Regions from separate parts of the Achromobacter sp. 1011811831 genome, predicted to be linked through region 1. Evidence: riboswitches for the same ligand, from Rfam matches in the RefSeq annotation. Region 1 holds a riboswitch; the other holds the start of a gene.
The links. A riboswitch is a leader RNA that binds a small molecule or an ion and turns the genes downstream of it on or off. The one in region 1 is predicted to bind glycine.
Positions count from the first base shown of each region.

Region 1 (10,311 bases):
AGGTGGTGTGGCACGCCAACGTCGCCGCCGGCGATGTGGTCGTGGTGGACCGCAACTGCCACAAGTCGATCCTGCACGCCATCACCATGACGGGAGCGATCCCGGTGTTCCTGCGCCCGACGCGCAACCACCTGGGCATCATCGGCCCGATCCCGCTGGAAGAGTTCCACCCGGACAACATCCGCAAGAAGATCGAAGCCAATCCCTTCGCGCGCGAGGCCGTCAACAAGAACCCGCGCATCCTGACGCTGACGCAGAGCACCTACGACGGCGTGATCTACAACGTCGAAATGATCAAGGAACAGCTCGGCAGCCACGTCGACACGCTGCACTTCGACGAAGCCTGGCTGCCGCACGCGGCGTTCCACGAGTTCTACCGGGACATGCACGCCATCGGCCAGGACCGCCCGCGCAGCAAGGACGCGATGGTGTTCGCCACGCACTCCACGCACAAGCTGCTGGCCGGCATCTCGCAGGCTTCGCAGATCATCGTGCAGGAGTCCGAGACCCGCAAGCTGGATCGCAACGTCTTCAACGAGGCGTACCTGATGCACACGTCCACGTCGCCGCAGTACGCGATCATCGCGTCCTGCGACGTGGCCGCCGCCATGATGGAACCGCCCGGAGGCACCGCGCTGGTCGAGGAAAGCATCCGCGAAGCCATGGATTTCCGCCGCGCCATGCGCAAGGTGGAATCCGAATTCGGCAAGAACGACTGGTGGTTCAAGGTCTGGGGCCCGAACCGCCTGGTGTCCGAAGGCATCGGCAACCGCGACGAATGGATCCTGGAGTCCAACGAGCATTGGCACGGCTTCGGCGACCTGGCCGAAGGCTTCAATATGCTGGACCCGATCAAGGCCACGATCATCACCCCGGGCCTGGACATGTCCGGCAGCTTCGGCGAGACCGGCATCCCGGCCGCGCTGGTGTCCAAGTACCTGACCGAGCACGGCGTGGTGGTCGAGAAGACCGGCCTGTATTCGTTCTTCATCCTGTTCACCATCGGCATCACCAAGGGCCGCTGGAACACGCTGCTGACCGCGCTGCAGCAGTTCAAGGACGACTACGATCGCAACCAGCCGCTGTGGCGCATCCTGCCCGACTTCTGCAAGGTGCACCGCCGCTACGAGCGCATGGGCCTGCGCGACCTGTGCCAGCAGATCCACGAGGCCTACCGCGAGCGCGACGTGGCCCGCCTGACCACCGAGATGTACCTGAGCGACATGGTGCCGGCGCTCAAGCCGTCCGACGCCTTCGCCCGCATGGCGCACCGCGAGGTCGAGCGCGTCGACATCGACAAGCTGGAAGGCCGCGTCACCGGCGTGCTGCTGACGCCGTACCCGCCGGGCATCCCGCTGCTGATCCCGGGCGAACGCTTCAACCGCACCATCGTGCAGTACCTGCAGTTCGCGCGTGAGTTCAACGAGCGCTTCCCGGGCTTCGAGACCTACATCCATGGCCTGGCCGACGAGGTGGGCGAGGACGGCGAGAAGCGCTACTACGTCGACTGCCTGAAGGAAGAGTGATCCCGCAAGGATCCGGAGCGCCGATGTTGTTTGACGTTGCCGTGCTGGGCGCCGGCGCCGCGGGCATGATGTGCGCCGCGGTGGCCGGCCAGCGGGGCTTGCGCGTGGTCCTGGTGGACCACGCCGAGCGCCTGGCCGAGAAAATCCGCATTTCCGGCGGGGGCCGCTGCAATTTCACCAATCTCGGCGCCGGCCCCGCCAACTTCCTGTCCGAGAACCCGCACTTCTGCCGTTCGGCGCTGGCGGGCTACACGCCGCAGGATTTCCTGGCGCTGCTCAAGCGCCATCGCGTGTCCTGGCACGAGAAGCATCGCGGCCAGCTGTTCTGCGACGATTCCAGCGAATCCATCATCGGGCTGCTGCGCGCCGAGTGCGACGAGGGCGGGGTGGCCTGGCGCATGGGCTGTTCGGTGGCCGAGATCGTCCATGGCGAGCAGGGTTTCGAGCTGCGCACCAGCCAGGGCCTCATCCGCGCGGCCAAGCTGGTCGTGGCCACCGGCGGCATGGCGATCCCGCAGCTGGGCGCCACCGATTTCGGCCTGAAGATCGCGCGCCAGTTCGGCCTGAAGATCGTCGAGCCACGGCCCGCGCTGGTGCCGCTGACCTTCGACGCGGCGCAGTGGCAGCCTTTGTCGGCGCTGTCCGGCGTGGCGCTGGAAGTGAGCCTGTCCACGGGGCAGGGCAAGGCGCGTGGCGAGTTCCTCGAAGACCTGCTGTTCACGCATCGCGGGCTGTCGGGGCCGGCGATCCTGCAGATTTCCAGCTACTGGAAGCCGGGCGAGCCCATCGTGGTGGACCTGGCGCCGGGCCGTGACCTGGCCGCCGAGCTGCTGGACGCCAAGTCCGGCAACCGCCAGCAACTGCACACGGTGCTGGCCGGGCTGTGGCCCAAGCGGCTGGCCGACGCCTGGCTGGCGCTGGCCGAGCAGGGCGGCAAGCCGGGACTGGCCGCCTTGCGGCTGGCCGACGCGCCGGACAAGACGCTGCGCGGGCTGGCCCAGGACATCCATCAATGGACGCTGGTGCCCAGCGGCACGGCCGGCTACAAGAAGGCCGAGGTCATGCGCGGCGGGGTGGACACGCGCGGGCTGGACCAGAAGTCCATGCAGGCGCGCACCGTGCCCGGCCTGTACTTCATCGGCGAGGCCGTGGACGTGACCGGCTGGCTGGGCGGCTACAACTTCCAGTGGGCCTGGGCCTCGGGCGTGGCTTGCGGCAAGGCGCTGTAGCGACGGGATCGGGCCGCCGCCGGGTACGCGTCCGGCGGCGATAGGCCGGCCTTATCGCGCGGATTGTGACAATCTCGTTGTGGTATTAAATAAAAATAAATATCATTTGTGTTTTCGATAGTGATTCGTTCCCATCACCAACGGACGATCTGACGGAGACACCAGATGGCCTATACCTTGCCCCCGCTACCCTACGCCTATGACGCGCTGGAGCCGCACATCGACGCGCTGACGATGGAGATCCATCACAGCAAGCATCACCAGACCTACGTCAACAACCTGAACGCCGCCCTGGAAGGCGCCGGCCTGTCGACCGACGAACCGGTGGAGGCGCTGGTGGCGCGGCTGGACCAGCTGCCCGCTGCCATCAACGCGGCGGTGCGCAACAACGGCGGCGGTCACGCCAACCACAGCCTGTTCTGGAGCGTGATGTCGCCGCGCGGCGGCGGCGCGCCCGACGGCGCGCTGGCGCATGCCATCGCGTCCGACCTTGGCGGGCTGGATGCCTTCCGCGAAGCCTTCACCAAGGCCGCGTTGACCCGCTTCGGCAGCGGTTGGGCCTGGCTGTCGGTGACGCCGGCCGGCAAGCTCGTGGTCGAGAGCAGCGCCAACCAGGACAGTCCGCTGATGCACGGCAATACCCCGATCCTCGGCCTGGACGTATGGGAGCACGCCTACTACCTGAAATACCAGAACCGCCGCCCCGAGTACATCGGCGCGTTCTACAACGTGATCGATTGGCCCGAGGTGGCGCGCCGCTACGCGGCCGCCGTGGGCTGATCGCGGTTACGCCAGCGAGGCGCCCATGAACACATTCAGCCGACACCGGATCCGACCCGCCGCCACCAGCGTCAGCATCTGGACGCTGGCCGTGCTGGTGTCCTGCCTGGCCCTGTACCAGCTCTGGGTCTACCTGGACGTGCGCGCGCCGCACGTGGCCGACGCGCTGCTGGGCGGCATGATGGCCGCCGCCGCGACCGCGCTGGGCACGCTGCCCGTGCTGTTCGCCCAGACCCTGCCGCAGAAGGTGCAGGACAGCCTGTACGGTTTCGGCGCCGGCGTCATGCTGGCCGCCAGCGCCTTCTCGCTGGTGGCGCCCGGCATCGCCGCGGCCGGCGAGCTGGGGCATGGCCCCTGGGGCGCCGGCATCCTGGTCGGCGCCGCCATCCTGCTGGGCGCGGCGGTGCTGCTGCTGATGGACCGCTGCCTGCCGCACGAGCATTTCATCAAGGGCAGGGAAGGCATCGAGGCGCATCGCCTGCGCCGCACCTGGCTGTTCGTGTTCGCCATCACGCTGCACAACCTGCCCGAAGGGCTGGCCATCGGCGTGGGCTATGCCGGCAACGACCCGCTGCGCGGCACGGCGCTGGCCACCGGCATCGCCATCCAGGACATCCCCGAAGGGCTGGTGGTGGCGGTGGCGCTGATGGCCGCCGGTTACAAGCGCGCCTTCGCGGTGGCGCTGGGCATGCTGTCGGGTCTGGTGGAGCCGCTGGGCGCGGTGCTGGGCGCGGCCGTGGTGGGCTGGTCGGCGGCCTTGCTGCCGTGGGGACTGGGCTTTGCCGCCGGGGCCATGCTGTTCGTCATCAGCCATGAAATCATTCCCGAATCGCACCGCAAGGGACACGAGGTCTACGCCACTTGCGGGCTGATGCTGGGCTTCGTGCTGATGATGTTGCTGGATACCGCGCTGGGCTAGCGGCCGCGGCCCCGAACGGCGCGCGGACAGCCGGGTTTCCTCGCTTTCCGGCGCCCGAGGTTTCGATGTATGCTTGCGCCGCTGTCATGCATGTTGCGGGAGAGAGCGGCCATCAAGCTGGCCGCCGCCGAAGGCGCAATTCGCCCGGAATCGCTCAGGTAACCCATACCGTCCATGCTTGCCCTGTCCCGGTTTTCGGTCGATGTGGCAAAACAGCACTCTGGAGAGACCTGGCGCCGCGCCTTTCAGGCCGTCCCGAATGGGGACGTAGCGGGCAGCCCAGGCGCCGAAGGTGCACACCCGCCACGCGGGGCAACTCTCAGGCAAAAGGACAGAGGGGCGGAAGATTCAGCCGTGCCGTGGACGCGTGTCCGCTGGCGGCTTTCCGCAACCCTGGCAACGCTGCCGCTCCGGAGTTCCCGCGCATGTCCGCAACCCTCAAACGCACCCCGCTGGCCGACGAACACATCGCCTCCGGCGCCCGAATGGTCGACTTCGGCGGCTGGGACATGCCGCTGGCCTACGGCTCGCAGCTGGAAGAGCACCACGCCGTGCGCCAGGACGCCGGCATGTTCGACGTCTCGCACATGCTCAACGTCGATGTGACGGGCCCGGACGCCTTCGCCTTCCTGCAGCGCCTGGTCGCCAATGACGTGGCCAAGCTGACCGTGCCGGGCAAGGCGCTGTACAGCTGCATGCTCAATCCGCAGGGCGGCGTGATCGACGACCTGATCATCTATTTCTTCGCCGCCGACCAGTGGCGCGTCGTGGTCAATGCCGGCACCGCCGACAAGGACATCGCCTGGATGCAGCGCGTCCGGCAGTCCGGCAAATTCGACGTGGCCATCGCACCGCGCCGCGACCTGGCCATGATCGCCGTGCAGGGCCCCAACGCCCGCGCCAAGGTCTGGGCCGCGCGTCCGGCCTGGCAGGCCGCCAGCGAACCGCTGACCCCGTTCGTGGCCGCCCAGGTGGGCGACGATACGCTGGTGGCCCGCACCGGCTACACCGGCGAGGACGGCTTCGAGATCGTGCTGCCCGCCACGCAGGCCGTCGCGCTGTGGCGCGACCTGGCTGCGCAGGGCGTGCGTCCCTGCGGCCTGGGCGCGCGCGACACGCTGCGCCTGGAAGCCGGCATGAACCTCTACGGCCAGGACATGGACGAGCTGATCCAGCCCGACCAGGCCGGCCTGACCTGGACGGTATCGCTGAAGAACGCCGAGCGCCGCTTCATCGGCCGCGACGCGCTGGAACAATTCGCCACCCCGGCCGCCTTCCTCGGCCTGAAGCTGCAGGAACGCGGCGTGATGCGTGCCCACATGGCCGTGCGCGCCAAGCAGGGCGCGGGCGAGCTGACCAGCGGCACCATGTCGCCCACCCTGGGCGTGTCCATCGGCTTCGCCCGCCTGCCCGTGGGCGTGGTTCCCGGCGACACGGTCGAGGTGGACATCCGCGGCAAATGGGTGCCCGCCCTGGTCTGCAAGCTGCCGTTTGTCCGTAACGGCAAAGCCGTCGAACACTCGTAAACTCGAAGCTTCGCGCGCGCCGGCCGGCAGGCCCGCGCGCGAGGCGCGCAATCCTTTTTCCCCATCCGAATAGCCCCAGGAGTTCCCATGAGCCTGCCCACCGATCGCAAGTACACCGAGTCCCATGAATGGGTCAAAGCCGAAGGCGACGTGTTCGTCGTCGGCATCACCGACACCGCCCAGGACCAGCTGGGCGACCTGGTCTTCGTCGGCGACGTCAAGGTCGGCGCCAAGCTGGCCGCTGGCGAAACCGCCGGCGTGGTCGAGTCGGTCAAGGCCGCCTCCGACATCTACGCGCCCGTGGCCGGCGAGATCGTCGCCTTCAACGAAGAGCTGGAAAGCAATCCCAACCTGATCAACGAGTCGGCCTTCACCGCCTGGATCTTCAAGATCAAGCCGGACAACGCCGCCGACGCGGACAAGCTGCTGGACGCCGCCGGCTACGAAGCCGTCGCCAACGGCTAAGCCCGTCCCGCGCGGGCTGGCCGCTGCCGCCGCCTGCCCGCGCGCTGCCATACCGATCGTCCCCGACGCTCACGCACCCGAGATCCTCCCCATGTCGCGCGCCCTAGACACCCACACCGACTTCATTCCCCGCCACATCGGCCCCTCCGACGCCGACCAGGCCGCCATGCTCGCCGTGATCGGCAGCCCCAGCCTGGACGCGCTGATCGAAGAAGTCGTGCCGCCCAAGATCCGCAGCCAGGCCCCGCTGGCGCTGCCGCCCTCGCGCAGCGAAACCGACGTGCTGGCCGAGCTCAAGCAGGTCGCCGGGCGCAACAAGGTCTACCGCAGCTACATCGGCCAGGGTTACTACGGCACGCAGACGCCCAACGTGGTGTTGCGCAACATTCTTGAGAATCCCGCCTGGTACACGGCCTACACGCCTTACCAGCCCGAGATCTCGCAGGGCCGCCTGGAGGCCCTGCTGAACTACCAGACCATGGTCGCCGACCTGACCGGGCTGGACATCTCCAACGCCTCGCTGCTGGACGAGAGCACGGCCGCCGCCGAAGCCATGACGCTGGCCCGCCGCAGCGCCAAGTCCAAGAGCCCGGTGTTTTTCATCTCGCGCCACGTGCACCCGCAGACCATCGAGGTCGTGCGCACCCGCGCCGAGGGCCTGGACATCGAGATCGCCGTGGGCGACGAGGCCGAAGGCCTGCCGGAATGCTTCGGCGTGCTGCTGCAATACCCGCACAGCACCGGCTCGGTGGCCGACTACCGCAAGCTGGCCGACGCCGCTCACGCGCAGGGCGCGGTGGTGGCCGTGGCCACGGACCTGCTGGCGCTGGCCGTGCTGGCTGCGCCGGGCGAGTGGGGTGCCGACATCGCCGTGGGCTCGGCCCAGCGTTTCGGCGTGCCGTTCGGTTTCGGCGGCCCGCATGCCGGCTTCATGGCCTGCAAGGACGCCTACAAGCGCAACATGGCCGGCCGCCTGGTCGGCGTGTCCAAGGACGCGCAGGGCAACCCGGCCATGCGCCTGGCGCTGCAAACGCGCGAGCAGCACATCCGCCGCGAAAAGGCCACTTCCAACATCTGCACCGCGCAGGTGCTGCTGGCCGTGATGGCCGGCATGTACGCCGTGTGGCACGGCCCGGCCGGCATCCGCCGCATCGCCAACCGCGTCAACCGCTACACCGCAATCCTGCGCGCCGAGCTGGTCAAGCTGGGCGTGAAGGTCGCCAACGACAGCTTCTTCGACACGCTGCTGCTGGAAACCGGCGCGGCCACGCCCGCCATCCTGACCGCGGCCGACTGCGCCCAGGTCAACCTGCGCCGCGTCGACGGCGCGCGTCTGGCCGTCTCGCTGGACGAGACCGTCACCGCCGCCGACCTGCAGGCCCTGGTCAACGTGTTCGCCTCCGGCCTGGAACGCGATGACCTCGAGCTGGACGTCGACGCCCTCGACGCCGCGGCCGCCAGCGGCATCCCCGCCGCCGTGGCCCGCGAAAGCGCCATCCTGGTGCACCCGGTGTTCTCCAGCGTGCAGTCGGAAACCGACATGCTGCGCTACCTGCGCAAGCTGGCCGACAAGGACCTGGCGCTGGACCGCACCATGATCCCGCTGGGCTCGTGCACCATGAAGCTGAACGCCACGGCCGAGATGATCCCCATCACCTGGCCCGAGTTCGCGCTGATCCACCCCTTCGCGCCCGCCTCGCAGAGCCAGGGCTACAAGGAACTGATCGACCGCCTGTCGGCCGCGCTGTGCGAGATCACCGGCTACGACAACATCAGCCTGCAGCCGAACTCCGGCGCGCAGGGCGAGTACGCCGGCCTGCTGGCGATCCGCGGCTACCACCAGGCCAACGGCCAGCATCAGCGCAACGTCTGCCTGATCCCCTCGTCGGCGCACGGCACCAACCCCGCGTCGGCCCAGCTGGCCGGCATGGACGTGGTGGTGGTGGCCTCCGACGCCAACGGCAACGTCGACCTGCCCGACCTGCGCGCCAAGATCGAACAGGTCGGCGACAAGCTGGCCGCGCTGATGATCACCTACCCGTCCACGCACGGCGTGTTCGAGGAAGCCGTGACCGAGATCTGCGAACTGGTGCACCAGGCCGGCGGCCAGGTCTACCTGGACGGCGCCAATATGAACGCCATGGTGGGCGTGGCTCAGCCTGGCAAGTTCGGTTCCGACGTCTCGCACCTGAACCTGCACAAGACCTTCTGCATCCCGCACGGCGGCGGTGGCCCGGGCGTGGGCCCGGTGGCGGTGCGCGCGCACCTGGCCCCGTACCTGCCGGGCGTGGTCAATGAGCAGGGCAAGCTGCCCGGCGAAGCCAAGGTCGGCCCGGTCTCGGCCGCGCCCTTCGGATCGGCCGGCATCCTGCCGATCCCGTTCGTGTACATCTCGCTGATGGGCGCCGACGGCCTGCGCCGCGCCACCGAAGTCGCGATCCTGAACGCGAACTACGTCGCCACCCGCCTGCGCGACCATTATCCGGTGCTGTACGCGGGCCGCAACGGCCGCGTGGCGCACGAGTGCATCCTGGACGTGCGTCCGCTCAAGGAAACCAGCGGCATCAGCGCCGAGGACATCGCCAAGCGCCTGATGGACTACGGCTTCCACGCGCCCACCATGAGCTTCCCGGTGGCCGGCACGCTGATGGTCGAGCCGACCGAATCGGAAGGCCAGGCCGAGCTGGACCGCTTCGTCGACGCCATGATCTCGATCCGCGAGGAAATCGCCCAGGTCGAGCGCGGCGAACGCGACCGCGAGGACAACGTCCTGAAGAACGCGCCGCACACCGCGCAGATGCTGCTGGCCGAAGAGTGGCTGCACGACTACCCGCGCCAGCAGGCCGCCTACCCGGTGGCCTCGCTGCGCGACGGCAAGTACTGGCCGCCCGTGGCCCGTGTCGACAACGCCTACGGCGACCGCAACCTGGTCTGCGCCTGCCTGCCGGTCGAAGCCTACGCCTGAGGCGCATGACGGCCGCGCCGGAAGGCGGGGCCGTTGTGCCGGCGGGAGGAAAACCCTGGTTCCTGGAACCAGGGTTTTTTTTATCGCGCCCGCGGGGATGTGCAAGAATCAGGCGTGCGCGCGGCGCGGCCGCGCGGGGGGAGATCCTGATGAATACGCCTGCTTTCATTCTGGCCATCCTGGGCGCGCTGTGGCTGGGCGCGATGCTGCCCGGCCCGAGTTTCGTCATCGTCGCGCGCAGCGCCATCGGCCAGTCGCGCCTGGACGGCCTGGCCTCGGCGCTGGGCATGGGCATCGGCGGCATCCTGTTCGCCAGCCTGGCGCTGGCCGGACTCTATTCCGTACTGCAAACCGTCGAATGGCTGTACCTGGGCCTGAAGCTCGCCGGCGGCGCGTACCTGCTCCATGTGTCGTACAGGATCTGGCGCGGCGCGAGCCAGCCCTTCGCGCTGCCCGGCGCGGTGGCGGCGCGGCCCGGCAGCGCGCGCAAGTCGTTCTGGACGGGACTGGCCACCCAGATGAGCAATCCCAAGACCGCCATCTGGTACGGCAGCATTTTCGCGGCCCTGTTGCCGCAGCAGCCGCCGGCCTGGGTGTATTTCGCCTTGCCGCCGCTGGTGTTCCTGGTCGAGTTCGGCTGGTATGCCATCGTCGCGCTGTGCTTCTCGGCCCAGGGGCCGAGGGCCGTCTACCTGCGCGCGAAGAAATGGGTGGACCGGCTCGCCGCCTGCGCCATGGCCGCGCTGGGCCTGCGCCTGATCCTGACCGCTCGCAAGAGCGGCCTCTGACGCGGCGCGCCATGGGCATGGGAAATCTGGTGCTATTGCTGCTGGGCGTCGATTACCTGCGCAAGCGCGCGCTCGGGCTGGCCGTCGCTGGCTGGCTGTTCCTGGTTGCCGGC
Region 1 is NZ_JCBANG010000029.1:29,698-40,008, forward strand. Features, by position in the region: gene AC6LJ9_RS13440 (Orn/Lys/Arg family decarboxylase) at 1-1,526, shown strand, start outside; gene AC6LJ9_RS13445 (BaiN/RdsA family NAD(P)/FAD-dependent oxidoreductase) at 1,550-2,755, shown strand; gene AC6LJ9_RS13450 (superoxide dismutase) at 2,921-3,535, shown strand; gene AC6LJ9_RS13455 (ZIP family metal transporter) at 3,561-4,454, shown strand; glycine riboswitch at 4,541-4,635, shown strand; glycine riboswitch at 4,665-4,799, shown strand; gene gcvT (glycine cleavage system aminomethyltransferase GcvT) at 4,880-5,980, shown strand; gene gcvH (glycine cleavage system protein GcvH) at 6,068-6,445, shown strand; gene gcvP (aminomethyl-transferring glycine dehydrogenase) at 6,537-9,410, shown strand; gene AC6LJ9_RS13475 (LysE family translocator) at 9,560-10,198, shown strand; gene AC6LJ9_RS13480 (HdeD family acid-resistance protein) at 10,216-10,311, shown strand, end outside.

Region 2 (10,311 bases), on a different contig from region 1:
ATTGCGGCAAGCAGCCTGGTGCGCCACGCAACGATGCGGCCGGGCCGCGCCGCTCAGAACGGCTTGACCACCGCCAGCGTGACGATGGCCGCGGCCGCCAGCACCGTGAACGGCGCGTACAGGTCCAGCGCCGGCGGCCGTCCGCCGGCGCCGCGCGCCATGCGGCCCAGCGCCGCGCTCTGGATGCCCAGCAGCGCCGACAGCACCGCCGCGATGCCGATCTTGACCCAGATCCAGTTCATCGCGAACCAGCCGAAGCTCATGGCCAGGTGCAGGCCGACCAGCCAGCTCAGGGCCATGGCCGGCGTGGTCACGAACAGGGTCCAGCGGCGCAGCGCGCCCAGCATTTTGCGTTCCTTGGGCGCCTCGCCTTCCTGCGGCTGGGACGTCAGCAGGAACAGCGACACGAACAGCGAGCCGCACAGCCACGCGGCCACGGCCGCGACATGGAGCATTTTCAGGAGTTGGTAGGTCATGCGCGGATTATCGCCGCTGGCGGGCGCGGCGGCGCGCCGATGGCGGCGCGCGAACCGCGACGAATTGTCGCGCCCCGCCGCCCAAGCCCGTGGCCGCTACGAGGTCGAGGCCGGCCGCGCCGTCAGCGGCGCCGCGCCATCGGACGCTTCGGCCGCGCCGGGCGCCGCCTCGGCCGCCAGGCTGCGCCGGTAGCTGCCGCAGCCCATCGCCAGCAGGACCACGCAGGCGACCGCCGCCGCGCCGATCATCGCGGACAGCGACTGCCCCACCGCCGCCGGATCGCGGAACCAGCGGTCGGTCAGCAAGGCCACCGCCGTGGTGCCCAGGCCCAGCCCGATCAGGTTGGAGATCAGCAGGAACAGCGCCGAGACCTGCGCGCGCAGCTGGTTGGGCGGCAGGATCTGCATCGCGGCCGTCGACGTGGGCATGGGAAAGGACGCGAAGAACATGGCCGGCAGGAGCAGCCCCACCGACAGCCACAGCGAATCAACCTGCGTGAACGCCACCGCCGGCACCGCCATGCAGGCCGCGCCGATCACGCCGGCCCGCAGCGGCGCGTCGGCATGGCCGCGCCGCGCCAGCGCATCCATCAGCCAGCCGCCGCAGAACACGCCGGCGGTGTTGGCCACCAGCACCACCACGCCCAGCATGTAGCCCGCCTCGGTCGGCGACAGGCCGAACTTGCGCATGTAGAAGGCCGGCGTCCAGCCCAGCAGCGCGAACAATGCCATCGCGTAGAACGAGAACCCCAGGAAGTGGCAACAGAAGGTGCGCCGGTGCCGCGCCAGGAAGCGGAAGGTGTCGCCGATGGCGGGCTTGCTGGCGCGGCCGTCGGCCCCCAGGCGCAGGCCGCGCCGGCCGGGATCGCGCACCGTCAGCAGGATCAGCAACGCCACCAGCAGGCCCGGCAGCCCCACCACGAAGAACGTCACCTGCCAGGGCCGCAGCGCGCCCAGCAGCGGCAGCGCCACGGTGTCCACGCTTTTCAGCAGGTTGATCACATAGCCGCCGATCAGGAAGGCCAGTCCGCCGCCGATGAACGAGCCGATCGAGTACACGCCCACGGCGCGGCCCAGCCGGTCGCGCGGGAACATGTCGCTCAGCATCGAGTAGGTGGCGGGCGACAGCGCCGCCTCGCCCACGCCCACGCCGATGCGCGCCAGGAACATCTGGGCGAAGTTGCGCGACAGGCCGCAGACGGCGGTCGCCAGGCTCCAGAAGGCCACGCCGACGGCGATGATGCGCGGGCGCGAATAGCGGTCGGCCAGCAGCGCGATGGGGATGCCCATGAAGGCGTAGAAGAGCGAGAACGCCAGCCCGTGCAGCAGGCTGAACTGCGTGTCGGTCAGGCCCAGGTCGCGCTTGATCGGCTCGATCATCAGCGCCAGGATCTGCCTGTCGACGAAGGAAAATATGTACGCTAGCATGCAGACCAGGACCACGTACCACTCGTAGGCGTAGCGGCGCGCGGGCGCGCTGTCGGGGATATCGCCAGTCATGTCTCTTCCCTTGCGTGGCGGCGCTGTCGCGCCAGCCTTGTACCGGCCGGCCGCGCATCGCCTGCTTGTGTGCGCCAGGTCCGGCCGCCGCGCGGCGCTCGTCCTGGAGTTCCCAGGCCGGCCCGGCGGGCGCGGCCTGGTCCGTCAGTTGTAGGCCTTTGCCGGGCGCGGCTCTATACGGGGCGCGCAAGCACTGTTCCCGGGGCGCAGGAAAGCATGTTCCAAGACTCGATTCCGCTGCAACGCCATTGCCTGCTCGACTCGGCCAACATGGCCGAGATCCGGGACCAGGTCAGCCATCACCTGTGGTCGCACCATATGCGCGTGCCTCAGGGAAATCCCTTGCAGTCGCGCCTGTACGGCGTGTATTTCGGCAGCGCCGCGCTGTTCGACCTGCGCTATGGCGCCGAGGTCGAGATCGACGCCGGCGACATCGCCAGCTATTACCTGGTGCGCGCCACGCTGGCCGGCAGCGGCATGGTCGAGCTGGGTCGCCGCAGCGCCGCCATCCGCGCCGGCAGCCTGACCGTCTCCTCGCCCTCCGAGCGCAGCCTGATCCGCGTCGGCAGCGACTGCCGCAGCCTGATCCTGCGGGTGGAGCGGCCGGCGCTGGAACGCCGCCTGCAGCAGCTGCTGGAGCGCCCGCTCAGGACGCCGCTGGTGTTCGACGTGGACGTGGCCGAGGGTTCGTCGGGCATGGCGGCGGTGCGCCAGACGCTGGACTATCTGTGCCGGCTGCACCAGGACCCGGACATCGACCAGCTGGCGCCGGCGCTGGCGGCGGGCTTCCCGGACTACCTGATGTCATTGCTGCTGATGCAGCTGCCGCACAACTACAGCGACGCGCTGCGCGCCGACCGCCGGCAACCGCTGCCGCTGCACGTCAGGCGCGCGCGCGACTACATCGAAAGCCATCTGGACGAGCCCGTCACCCTGGCGGAGCTGGCCGCGCTCTCCGGCGTGTCCACCCGCACCTTGCAGAACGGCTTCGCGCGCTTCCTGGGCCAGAGCCCCATCGACTACATCCGCGGCCAGCGGCTGGCCCGCGTGCACGCGGCGCTGGAACAGGCCGGGCCGGGCGACAACGTCACCGACATCCTGCTGCGCCACGGCGTGACCAGCTTCGGCCACTTCGCCAGCCACTACCGCAAGCGCTACGGCTGCCGGCCGTCGGACACGCTGCGCGGCCGCTAGCGCCAGCACGGGCCGGCGCCCGCGCGCCGGCTCAACCGCCGGCGCCGCGATGGCGGTATTCGCCCGGCGCGCCCAGCACCGCCTGGAACTTGCGGGCTTCGCCCGAATAGGCATGCTTGGCGGGTATGGTCAGCGTGGCGCCCGACAGGCCGTTGCGCTTCGGTCCGCAGGACCAGAAGCTGTCGGAGATCTCGGCGTACGGCACCCGGGCCACGACGCGCGGCGGCTGGCCGGACTTGGCGCCGCCGGACTTGGCATCGGCCAGCCACTCGATCCAGACGCGGCAGCTGACATGCTCGAAACCCACGTTCTCCAGGATCACCCGGTAGGTGCCCTTCGCATCGCCGGAACGCCAATGTCCGCCCTCCAGCGTCGCCACGAGTTCGGCCTCGTCCAGGTTGGTGTCGGGACTGACATCGGCGCTGGCATCGGCTCCCGCAACGGCGGAAGCCGCCAGGAACGAAAGGCTCAATAGCGCTGCGGCAAGGATTTTCATGATTCTGACGGCCTGTTGGAAAGCGATGTCGAAAATTGGAGCATGCGCCCGCCGTGGTTTGTAGCACACCGCAGGTCGGCCCGAATCCCTTGCCGGAATGGAACGGCGCTTGCGCGTTCGGCGCAGACCGGCCGCCGTCCGCGCCGCTAGGATCGTCGCATCGTCATCAAGGAGCACGATCATGCGCGTCACTGTCATCGGAGGCGGACACGGCTGCTACGCGGCCGCCGCGGACCTGCACGAAAAAGGCCACGAGGTGCGCTGGTGGCGGCGCGACGCCGAGGCCGGCGCCGCGCTGGCCAAGGCCGGCGGGCTGGAGGTCACCGACTATCGCGGCGCCCGCCGCATCGCCATCGGCGACGGCCCCGGCCAGCTGCGGCTGGCGCGCGAACTGCGCGACGCGGTCCAGGGCGCCGAGCTGATCGTCATCCCGCTGCCCGCCACCACGCACGACGATCTGGCGCCCCGGCTCGCGCCGCTGCTGGAGGACGGGCAGGTGGTGTTCCTGCCGCCCGGCACCTTCGGCTGCCACCTGTTCGCGCGCGCCCAGCGCCAGGCCGGCAACCGCGCTCAGGTCGCCTATGCCGAGACCGGCACCCTGCCCTACCTGGCGCGCAAGCACGGCCAGCGCGTGGTCATCAGCGGCTACGCCACGCGCCTGCCCACCGGCGTCTTCCCCCTTCGGCTGGCCGATGCCGCGCTGCGGCGGCTGGCCCAGGCCTATCCCAGCGTGGAGCCGGCCGGCGACGGCCTGTCCGGCGCGCTGATGAATGCCGGCCCCATCATCCACCCGCCGCTCATCCTGATGAACGCCGGCCCCTTGCAGCATTTCGAGCGCTGGGACATCCACAACGAAGGCACCCAGCCGGCCATCCGCGCCGTGACCGATGCGCTGGATGCCGAGCGCGTCGCGCTGCGCGAGGCGCTGGGCTATGGCGCGCCGCATTTCCCGCTGGCTGACCACTACGCCCAGGAAGGCGATGAATGGATGTACGGGCGCGGCGCCCATGGCCGCCTGACCGACAGCGGCGACTGGCGCGAGACCATCGACCTGCACTGCCACCGCTACATGCTGGAGGACACGCGGCTGGGCCTGTCCTTCCTGGTGTCGACGGGCCGCTGGGCCGGCGTGCCCATGCCGGTGGCGCAGGGCCTGCTGGCCCTGGCCTCGGCGCTGACCGGGCGCGACCTGTACGCCGAGGGTCGCACGCTGGAGAACCTGGGCCTGTCCACTCTGTCGCGCGCCGACATGCGCGCGCTGCTGCAGGAGGGCTATTGAGATGGCCGCCCCCTTGTGCGTGATCGGCGCCGGCCGCATGGGACAGGGCATCGCCGCGTCCTACCTGATCGCCGGCCTGGAGGTGTCGCTGATCGACCTCAAGCCCCGCGCCGCCGATGAACAGGCGCGCGTCCACGATGCGGCGCGCGCGGCCGTGCGCGCCGAGCTGGGCATGCTCGCGCGGCTGGGCGTGCTGAGCGAGGACCAGGCCGACGCCGCGCTGGCCCGGCTGCGGTTGCGCGCGAGGGACGACGCGGCCGCCGACCTGCGCGCGGCGCGCGCGGTGTTCGAGGCCGTGCCCGAACGCCTGGACGCCAAGCGTGACGCGCTGCGCTGGCTGGACGAGGCCTGCCCGGCCGACGCCGTGGTGGCATCGACCACGTCCACCTTCCTGGTCACCGAACTGGCGGCGCTGACGGCGCATCCGCAACGCTTCCTGAACGCGCACTGGCTCAACCCGGCCAGCCTGATCCCGCTGGTGGAAGTCAGCCGGGGCCCCGCCACCCGCGACGCCGCCGTCGACCAGCTGCTGGAACTGCTGCGCATGGCGGGCAAGACGCCGGTGATGTGCGCGCCGTCCGCCGGCTACATCGTGCCGCGCATCCAGGCGCTGGCCATGAACGAGGCGGCCCGCATGGTCGAGGAAGGCGTGGCCAGCGCCGAGGACATCGACACCGCCGTGCGCCTGGGCTTCGGCCTGCGCTTCTCGGTGCTGGGCCTGCTGGAATTCATCGACTGGGGCGGCGGCGACATCCTCTACTACGCCTCGCGCTACCTGGCCGGCGCGCTGGACCCGCGCTTCGCGGCGCCGGACGTGATCGCGCGCAACATGGAACAGGGCCGCAACGGCTTGCGCGACGGCCAGGGCTTCTACGACTACGCCGGCGTGGACGTGGACGCGTATCGGATGCAGCGGCTGGAGCAGCTGCGCGACCGGCTGGCGCTGCTGGGCCTGCTGCCGCGCTGTGGCTCGGCGCTGGCCGGGGCCGGCGCGGCGCCGGCCGCCTGACCGGAGACCGCCCGGCAGACCGGCCTGGGCAACGCCTGCCGCCGCGGCTCCCTGGCGCGTCCGCTCAACGGCCTCCCGTCTCCAGCGCGTCCAGCACCTCATAGGCCAGGCGCACGCGATCGGCGTTGGGATAGTTGCGGTTGGCCAGGATCACGATGCCGATCCGGCGTCCCGGCACGAAGGCGACGTAAGCGCCAAAGCCATTGGTGGCACCGGTCTTGTTGATCCAGGCGTCGGCGCGCGGCGCCAGCGGCGGACGCAGCGCGCGCACGTCGTGCGTCTCGAGGGCGACCGTGTTGGCATTGCCTTCCAGCACGGTGTCCAGCGGCGCCGGATAGCGGTACTGCTCCCACACCAGGTCCTGCGTCATGCCGCCCAGTTCGAAATAGCCCCGGTGCGTGTCGGCGATGGCCTGATCCAGCTTGGCGTCGCCGCTGGTGCCGCCCAGGTTCAGCTCCACGAAGCGCAGCAGGTCGCGGGCGCTGGTCTTGACGCCGTAGGCCTCGTCGGCCAGCACGCCGGGACTCACGCGCACCGGCTGGTTGCGCTTGTCATAGCCCTGCGCGTAGCGCGCCATCTGGTCGGCCGGCACCTGCAGATAGGTGCTGGGCAGGCCCAGCTTGGGCAACAGCGTGCCCTGCATCAGCGGCACATAGGCCTGGCCCATGGCATTGGCGGTCGCCACGCCCAGCATGCCGATGCTGGGATTGGCGTAGGTGCGGCGCGTGCCTTCCGCGTAGCTGGGCTGCCAGGCCTGCAGATAGGCCATGAGCTGGGCGCGGTCGCGCACCGTGTCGGGCACCTGCAGCGGGAAGCCGCCCGCCGTATGCGTGGCCAGGCCCAGCAGCGAAACCTTGCCAAAGGCGCTGCCCGCCAGCTCGGGCACGTGGCGCTCGACCGGATCCGCCAGCGACAGCCGGCCCAGCGCCTGGGCGTAGGCGGCCAGCGTGGCCGAATAGGTCTTGCTGATCGAGCCCACTTCGAACAGCGTGTCGTTGGTGACCGGCGCGCGCGTCTCCCAGGAAGCCAGGCCGAAGCTGTAGAAATGCTGCTCGCCCTGCCGGGTCACGGCCACCGCCATGCCGGCGATTTCATGCTGCTTCATCACCGTCAGCACGGCCGCGCGCACGCGCGCGTCGGCGTCATGGATGGGGGACAGCGCCGACGCGGGCAGCGATGCGGCAAGGGTGACGGCCAGCAGGCAGCGGCGGAACAAGGCGGACAGGCGCATGGAGAACTCCCGGAAAACAGCGCGAACAAGACGGGCGGGGCCAGGCGGCGGCATTGCCGCCGGGCGGCGACGACGGGCATGCCGGCGCGCGCCCCGCGCGAACCCAGGATGGTAGCGCCGCCGCGCTCATACTGGTACTAACCCTGAATTCCAGGACGCGGAATATTTGGCTATCCTGCCACGGTCGTAGCAAACACCACGCAGAAGAGACTCGCCCCGGCCCGGCCGCGCGGCGGGCGCCGACGGAGCAACCGCCCCGGAAACTCTCAGGCAGACAGGACTGCGCGGTGTAGACGATCTGGAGAGAGGCGCCTTGCGCGCCCACCGAAGGGGAACCCCGGCACGCGCCGGGCAAAGCTCTCAGGTACCGGGACAGATGGGGTGCAGCGGCCGTCCGGCCGTCGCCACGCCATCTGGAGCAATCATGCCCCGCATCGCCATCATTGGCGCCGGTATTACCGGCGTCACGTCCGCCTACGTCCTGCGCAAGCAGGGTTACGACGTTTCCGTCTACGACCGCCAGCGCTACCCCGCGATGGAAACCTCCTACGCCAACGGCGGCCAGCTGTCGGCCAGCAACGCCGAGGTCTGGAACAGCGCCGCCACCGTGCTCAAGGGCCTGCGCTGGCTGGGTCGCAGCAACGCGCCGCTGCTGCTCAATCCGCGCTTGAGCTGGCACAAGTATTCCTGGCTGCTGCAATTCATGCGCCAGATCCCCAACCACCGCCGCAACACCATCGCCACCACCCGGCTGGCGATCGAGGCGCGCCAGCACCTGTACGACATGGCCGAGGCCGAAGGCATCGACTTCGACCTGGAGCGGCGCGGCATCCTGCACATCTACCACGACGCCGCCAGCTTCGAGGCCGCGCGGCGCGGCAACGAGCTGCTGCGCGAAGGCGGCCTGGAACGCTACGCGGTCACGCCCGAGGAGGCGCGCGACATCGAGCCGGCGCTGCAAACGGCCTGCCACGCCGGCTTCTACACGCCGTCCGACGCCACCGGCGACATCCACAAGTTCACGCGCGGCCTGGCCCAGGCCTGCGAGCGGCTGGGCGTGCGCTTCGTGCAGGACGCCGACGTCGCCGCGATCACGGCCGACGGCGCGGGTTATGCGCTGGACCTGGCCGGCGCGGACGGCGGCGGCGGCGACCGGCACCAGGCCGACGCCGTGGTGGTCTGCGCCGGCGCGGCCAGCCGGCGCTTCGCGCGGCAACTGGGCGACACGGTCAACATCTATCCGGTCAAGGGCTACTCGATCAGCGTGCACCTGGACGACGCCGCCAGCCGCGAGGCCGCGCCGCGCGTCAGCCTGCTCGACGAGGCCGCCAAGATCGTCACCAGCCGGCTGGGCGACCGCTTCCGCGTGGCCGGCACCGCCGAGTTCAACGGCTACAACCTGGACATCCGCGCCGAACGCGTGCAGCCGCTGGTGGACTGGACCCGCCGCCACTTCCCCGGCGTCAGGACGGCGCGCGTGGTGCCCTGGTGCGGGCTGCGCCCGATGACGCCGGACATGATGCCGCGCGTGGGTCCGGGCAAGCGGCCGGGCGTGTTCTACAACACCGGCCACGGCCACCTGGGCTGGACCTTGTCGGCGGCCACCGCGCAGCTATTGGCGGCCAGCGTCGGCGAACGGCTGCGGCCGCACTGAGACGACGCGGGCGCGGCGGCGCCCGCAGCCGGCTGGCCGCAACCGACGGACCACCGCTCGCCGCCAGTGATTGGCCGCCCGCGGCTCGCCGCCCGTCGCCTTGCGCTAGCGCGCCAGCCGGCGCATCGCCAGCGCGACGATCGCGGTCGAGGTCAGCTGCATGGCGGCCACCACGTACAGGCCGGCGGCCACGCCGCCGGTCCATTCCTTCATCCAGCCCATCATGAAGGGCGTGGCGAAGCCGGCCAGGTTGCCGACCGAGTTGATGAAGGCGATGCCGCCGGCGGCGGCCGTGCCGGTCAAAAAGCCCGCCGGAATCGCCCAGAACACGGGAAACGCGCCCAGCACGCCGATGGCGGATACGCTCAGCGCGGCCATCGCCAGCACGGGATTGCCGATGTAGGCGGCGGTCAGCGCAAGCCCCGCCGCGCCGACCAGCGTGGCGCCGGCGCAATGCAGGCGCCGCTCGCCGGTCTTGTCGGAGTGCGCGCCGTTGAGCACCATCGCCACGGTGCCCAGCGTGAAGGGGATCGCCGACAGCAGGCCGATGTCCAGCGCGCCGCGCACGCCCAGCTCGCGCACCAGCGACGGCATCCAGAACGCCAGCGTGGCGTTGCCGCCGACGATGCAGAAATAGGCGGCCGTGCACAACCACAGCGCCGGCTGGCGCAGGGCCTGGGCGAAGCTGGCGTGCTTGCCGCCGTGGCGCTGCTCGGCCTCCAGCTCGGCTTCCAGCGCCGTCTGCTCGGCGGCCGACAGCCAGCGCGCCTGGCGCGGCCGGTCCGGCAGGTAGCCCAGCACCACGATGCCGGCGATCACCGAGGGTATGCCCTCCAGCACGAACAGCCATTGCCAGTTGCGCAACGGCGCCACGCCGTCCATGCCGCTCATGATGAGGCCCGCGATCGGGCCGCCGACCACGCCGGCGATGCCGAAGGACGTCATGAACCAGCCGTTGATGCGGCCGCGCCGGCCGGCGGGGATCCAGTACGTCAGGTACAGCATGACGCCGGGAAAGAAGCCCGCCTCGAACACGCCCAGCAGGAAGCGCAGCAGATAGAACGAGAACGGCGTCGTGACGAAGGCCATGGCCATCGACGTCAGCCCCCACAGGATGGTGATGCGCGCCAGGGTCTTGCGCGCGCCGATGCGCTGCAGCAGCAGATTGCTCGGCACCTCGAACAGGAAATAGCCGATGAAGAAGATGCCCGCGCCCAGGCCGTACACGGCCTCGCTGAAGCGCAGGTCCTGCAGCATCTGCAGCTTGGCGAAGCCGACGTTGACGCGGTCGATCCAGGCGAGCAGGAACAGGAAGATCAGGAAAGGAATCAGCCGCCACGCGACCTTGCTGTGCATGCGGGCGGAATCGACGGCCGGGGCATCGCCCCGGGAATGCTGCGGGGCCAGCTGTGCGGCGGGCTGCGGGGATACGGCATCCATGACTAGTTCCTTGGTGTACCGGACTGGGTTGG
Region 2 is NZ_JCBANG010000017.1:72,361-82,671, reverse strand. Features, by position in the region: gene AC6LJ9_RS09555 (CopD family protein) at 54-476, opposite strand; gene AC6LJ9_RS09550 (spinster family MFS transporter) at 573-1,976, opposite strand; gene AC6LJ9_RS09545 (AraC-like ligand-binding domain-containing protein) at 2,193-3,170, shown strand; gene AC6LJ9_RS09540 (hypothetical protein) at 3,202-3,666, opposite strand; gene AC6LJ9_RS09535 (NAD/NADP octopine/nopaline dehydrogenase family protein) at 3,848-4,945, shown strand; gene AC6LJ9_RS09530 (3-hydroxybutyryl-CoA dehydrogenase) at 4,947-5,954, shown strand; gene ampC (class C beta-lactamase) at 6,019-7,185, opposite strand; glycine riboswitch at 7,377-7,478, shown strand; glycine riboswitch at 7,482-7,563, shown strand; gene AC6LJ9_RS09520 (D-amino acid dehydrogenase) at 7,610-8,839, shown strand; gene AC6LJ9_RS09515 (MFS transporter) at 8,945-10,279, opposite strand.
Region 2: it holds a riboswitch for glycine, as region 1 does, so the genes downstream of both, AC6LJ9_RS09520 (D-amino acid dehydrogenase) here and gcvT (glycine cleavage system aminomethyltransferase GcvT) in region 1, are expected to answer to the same signal.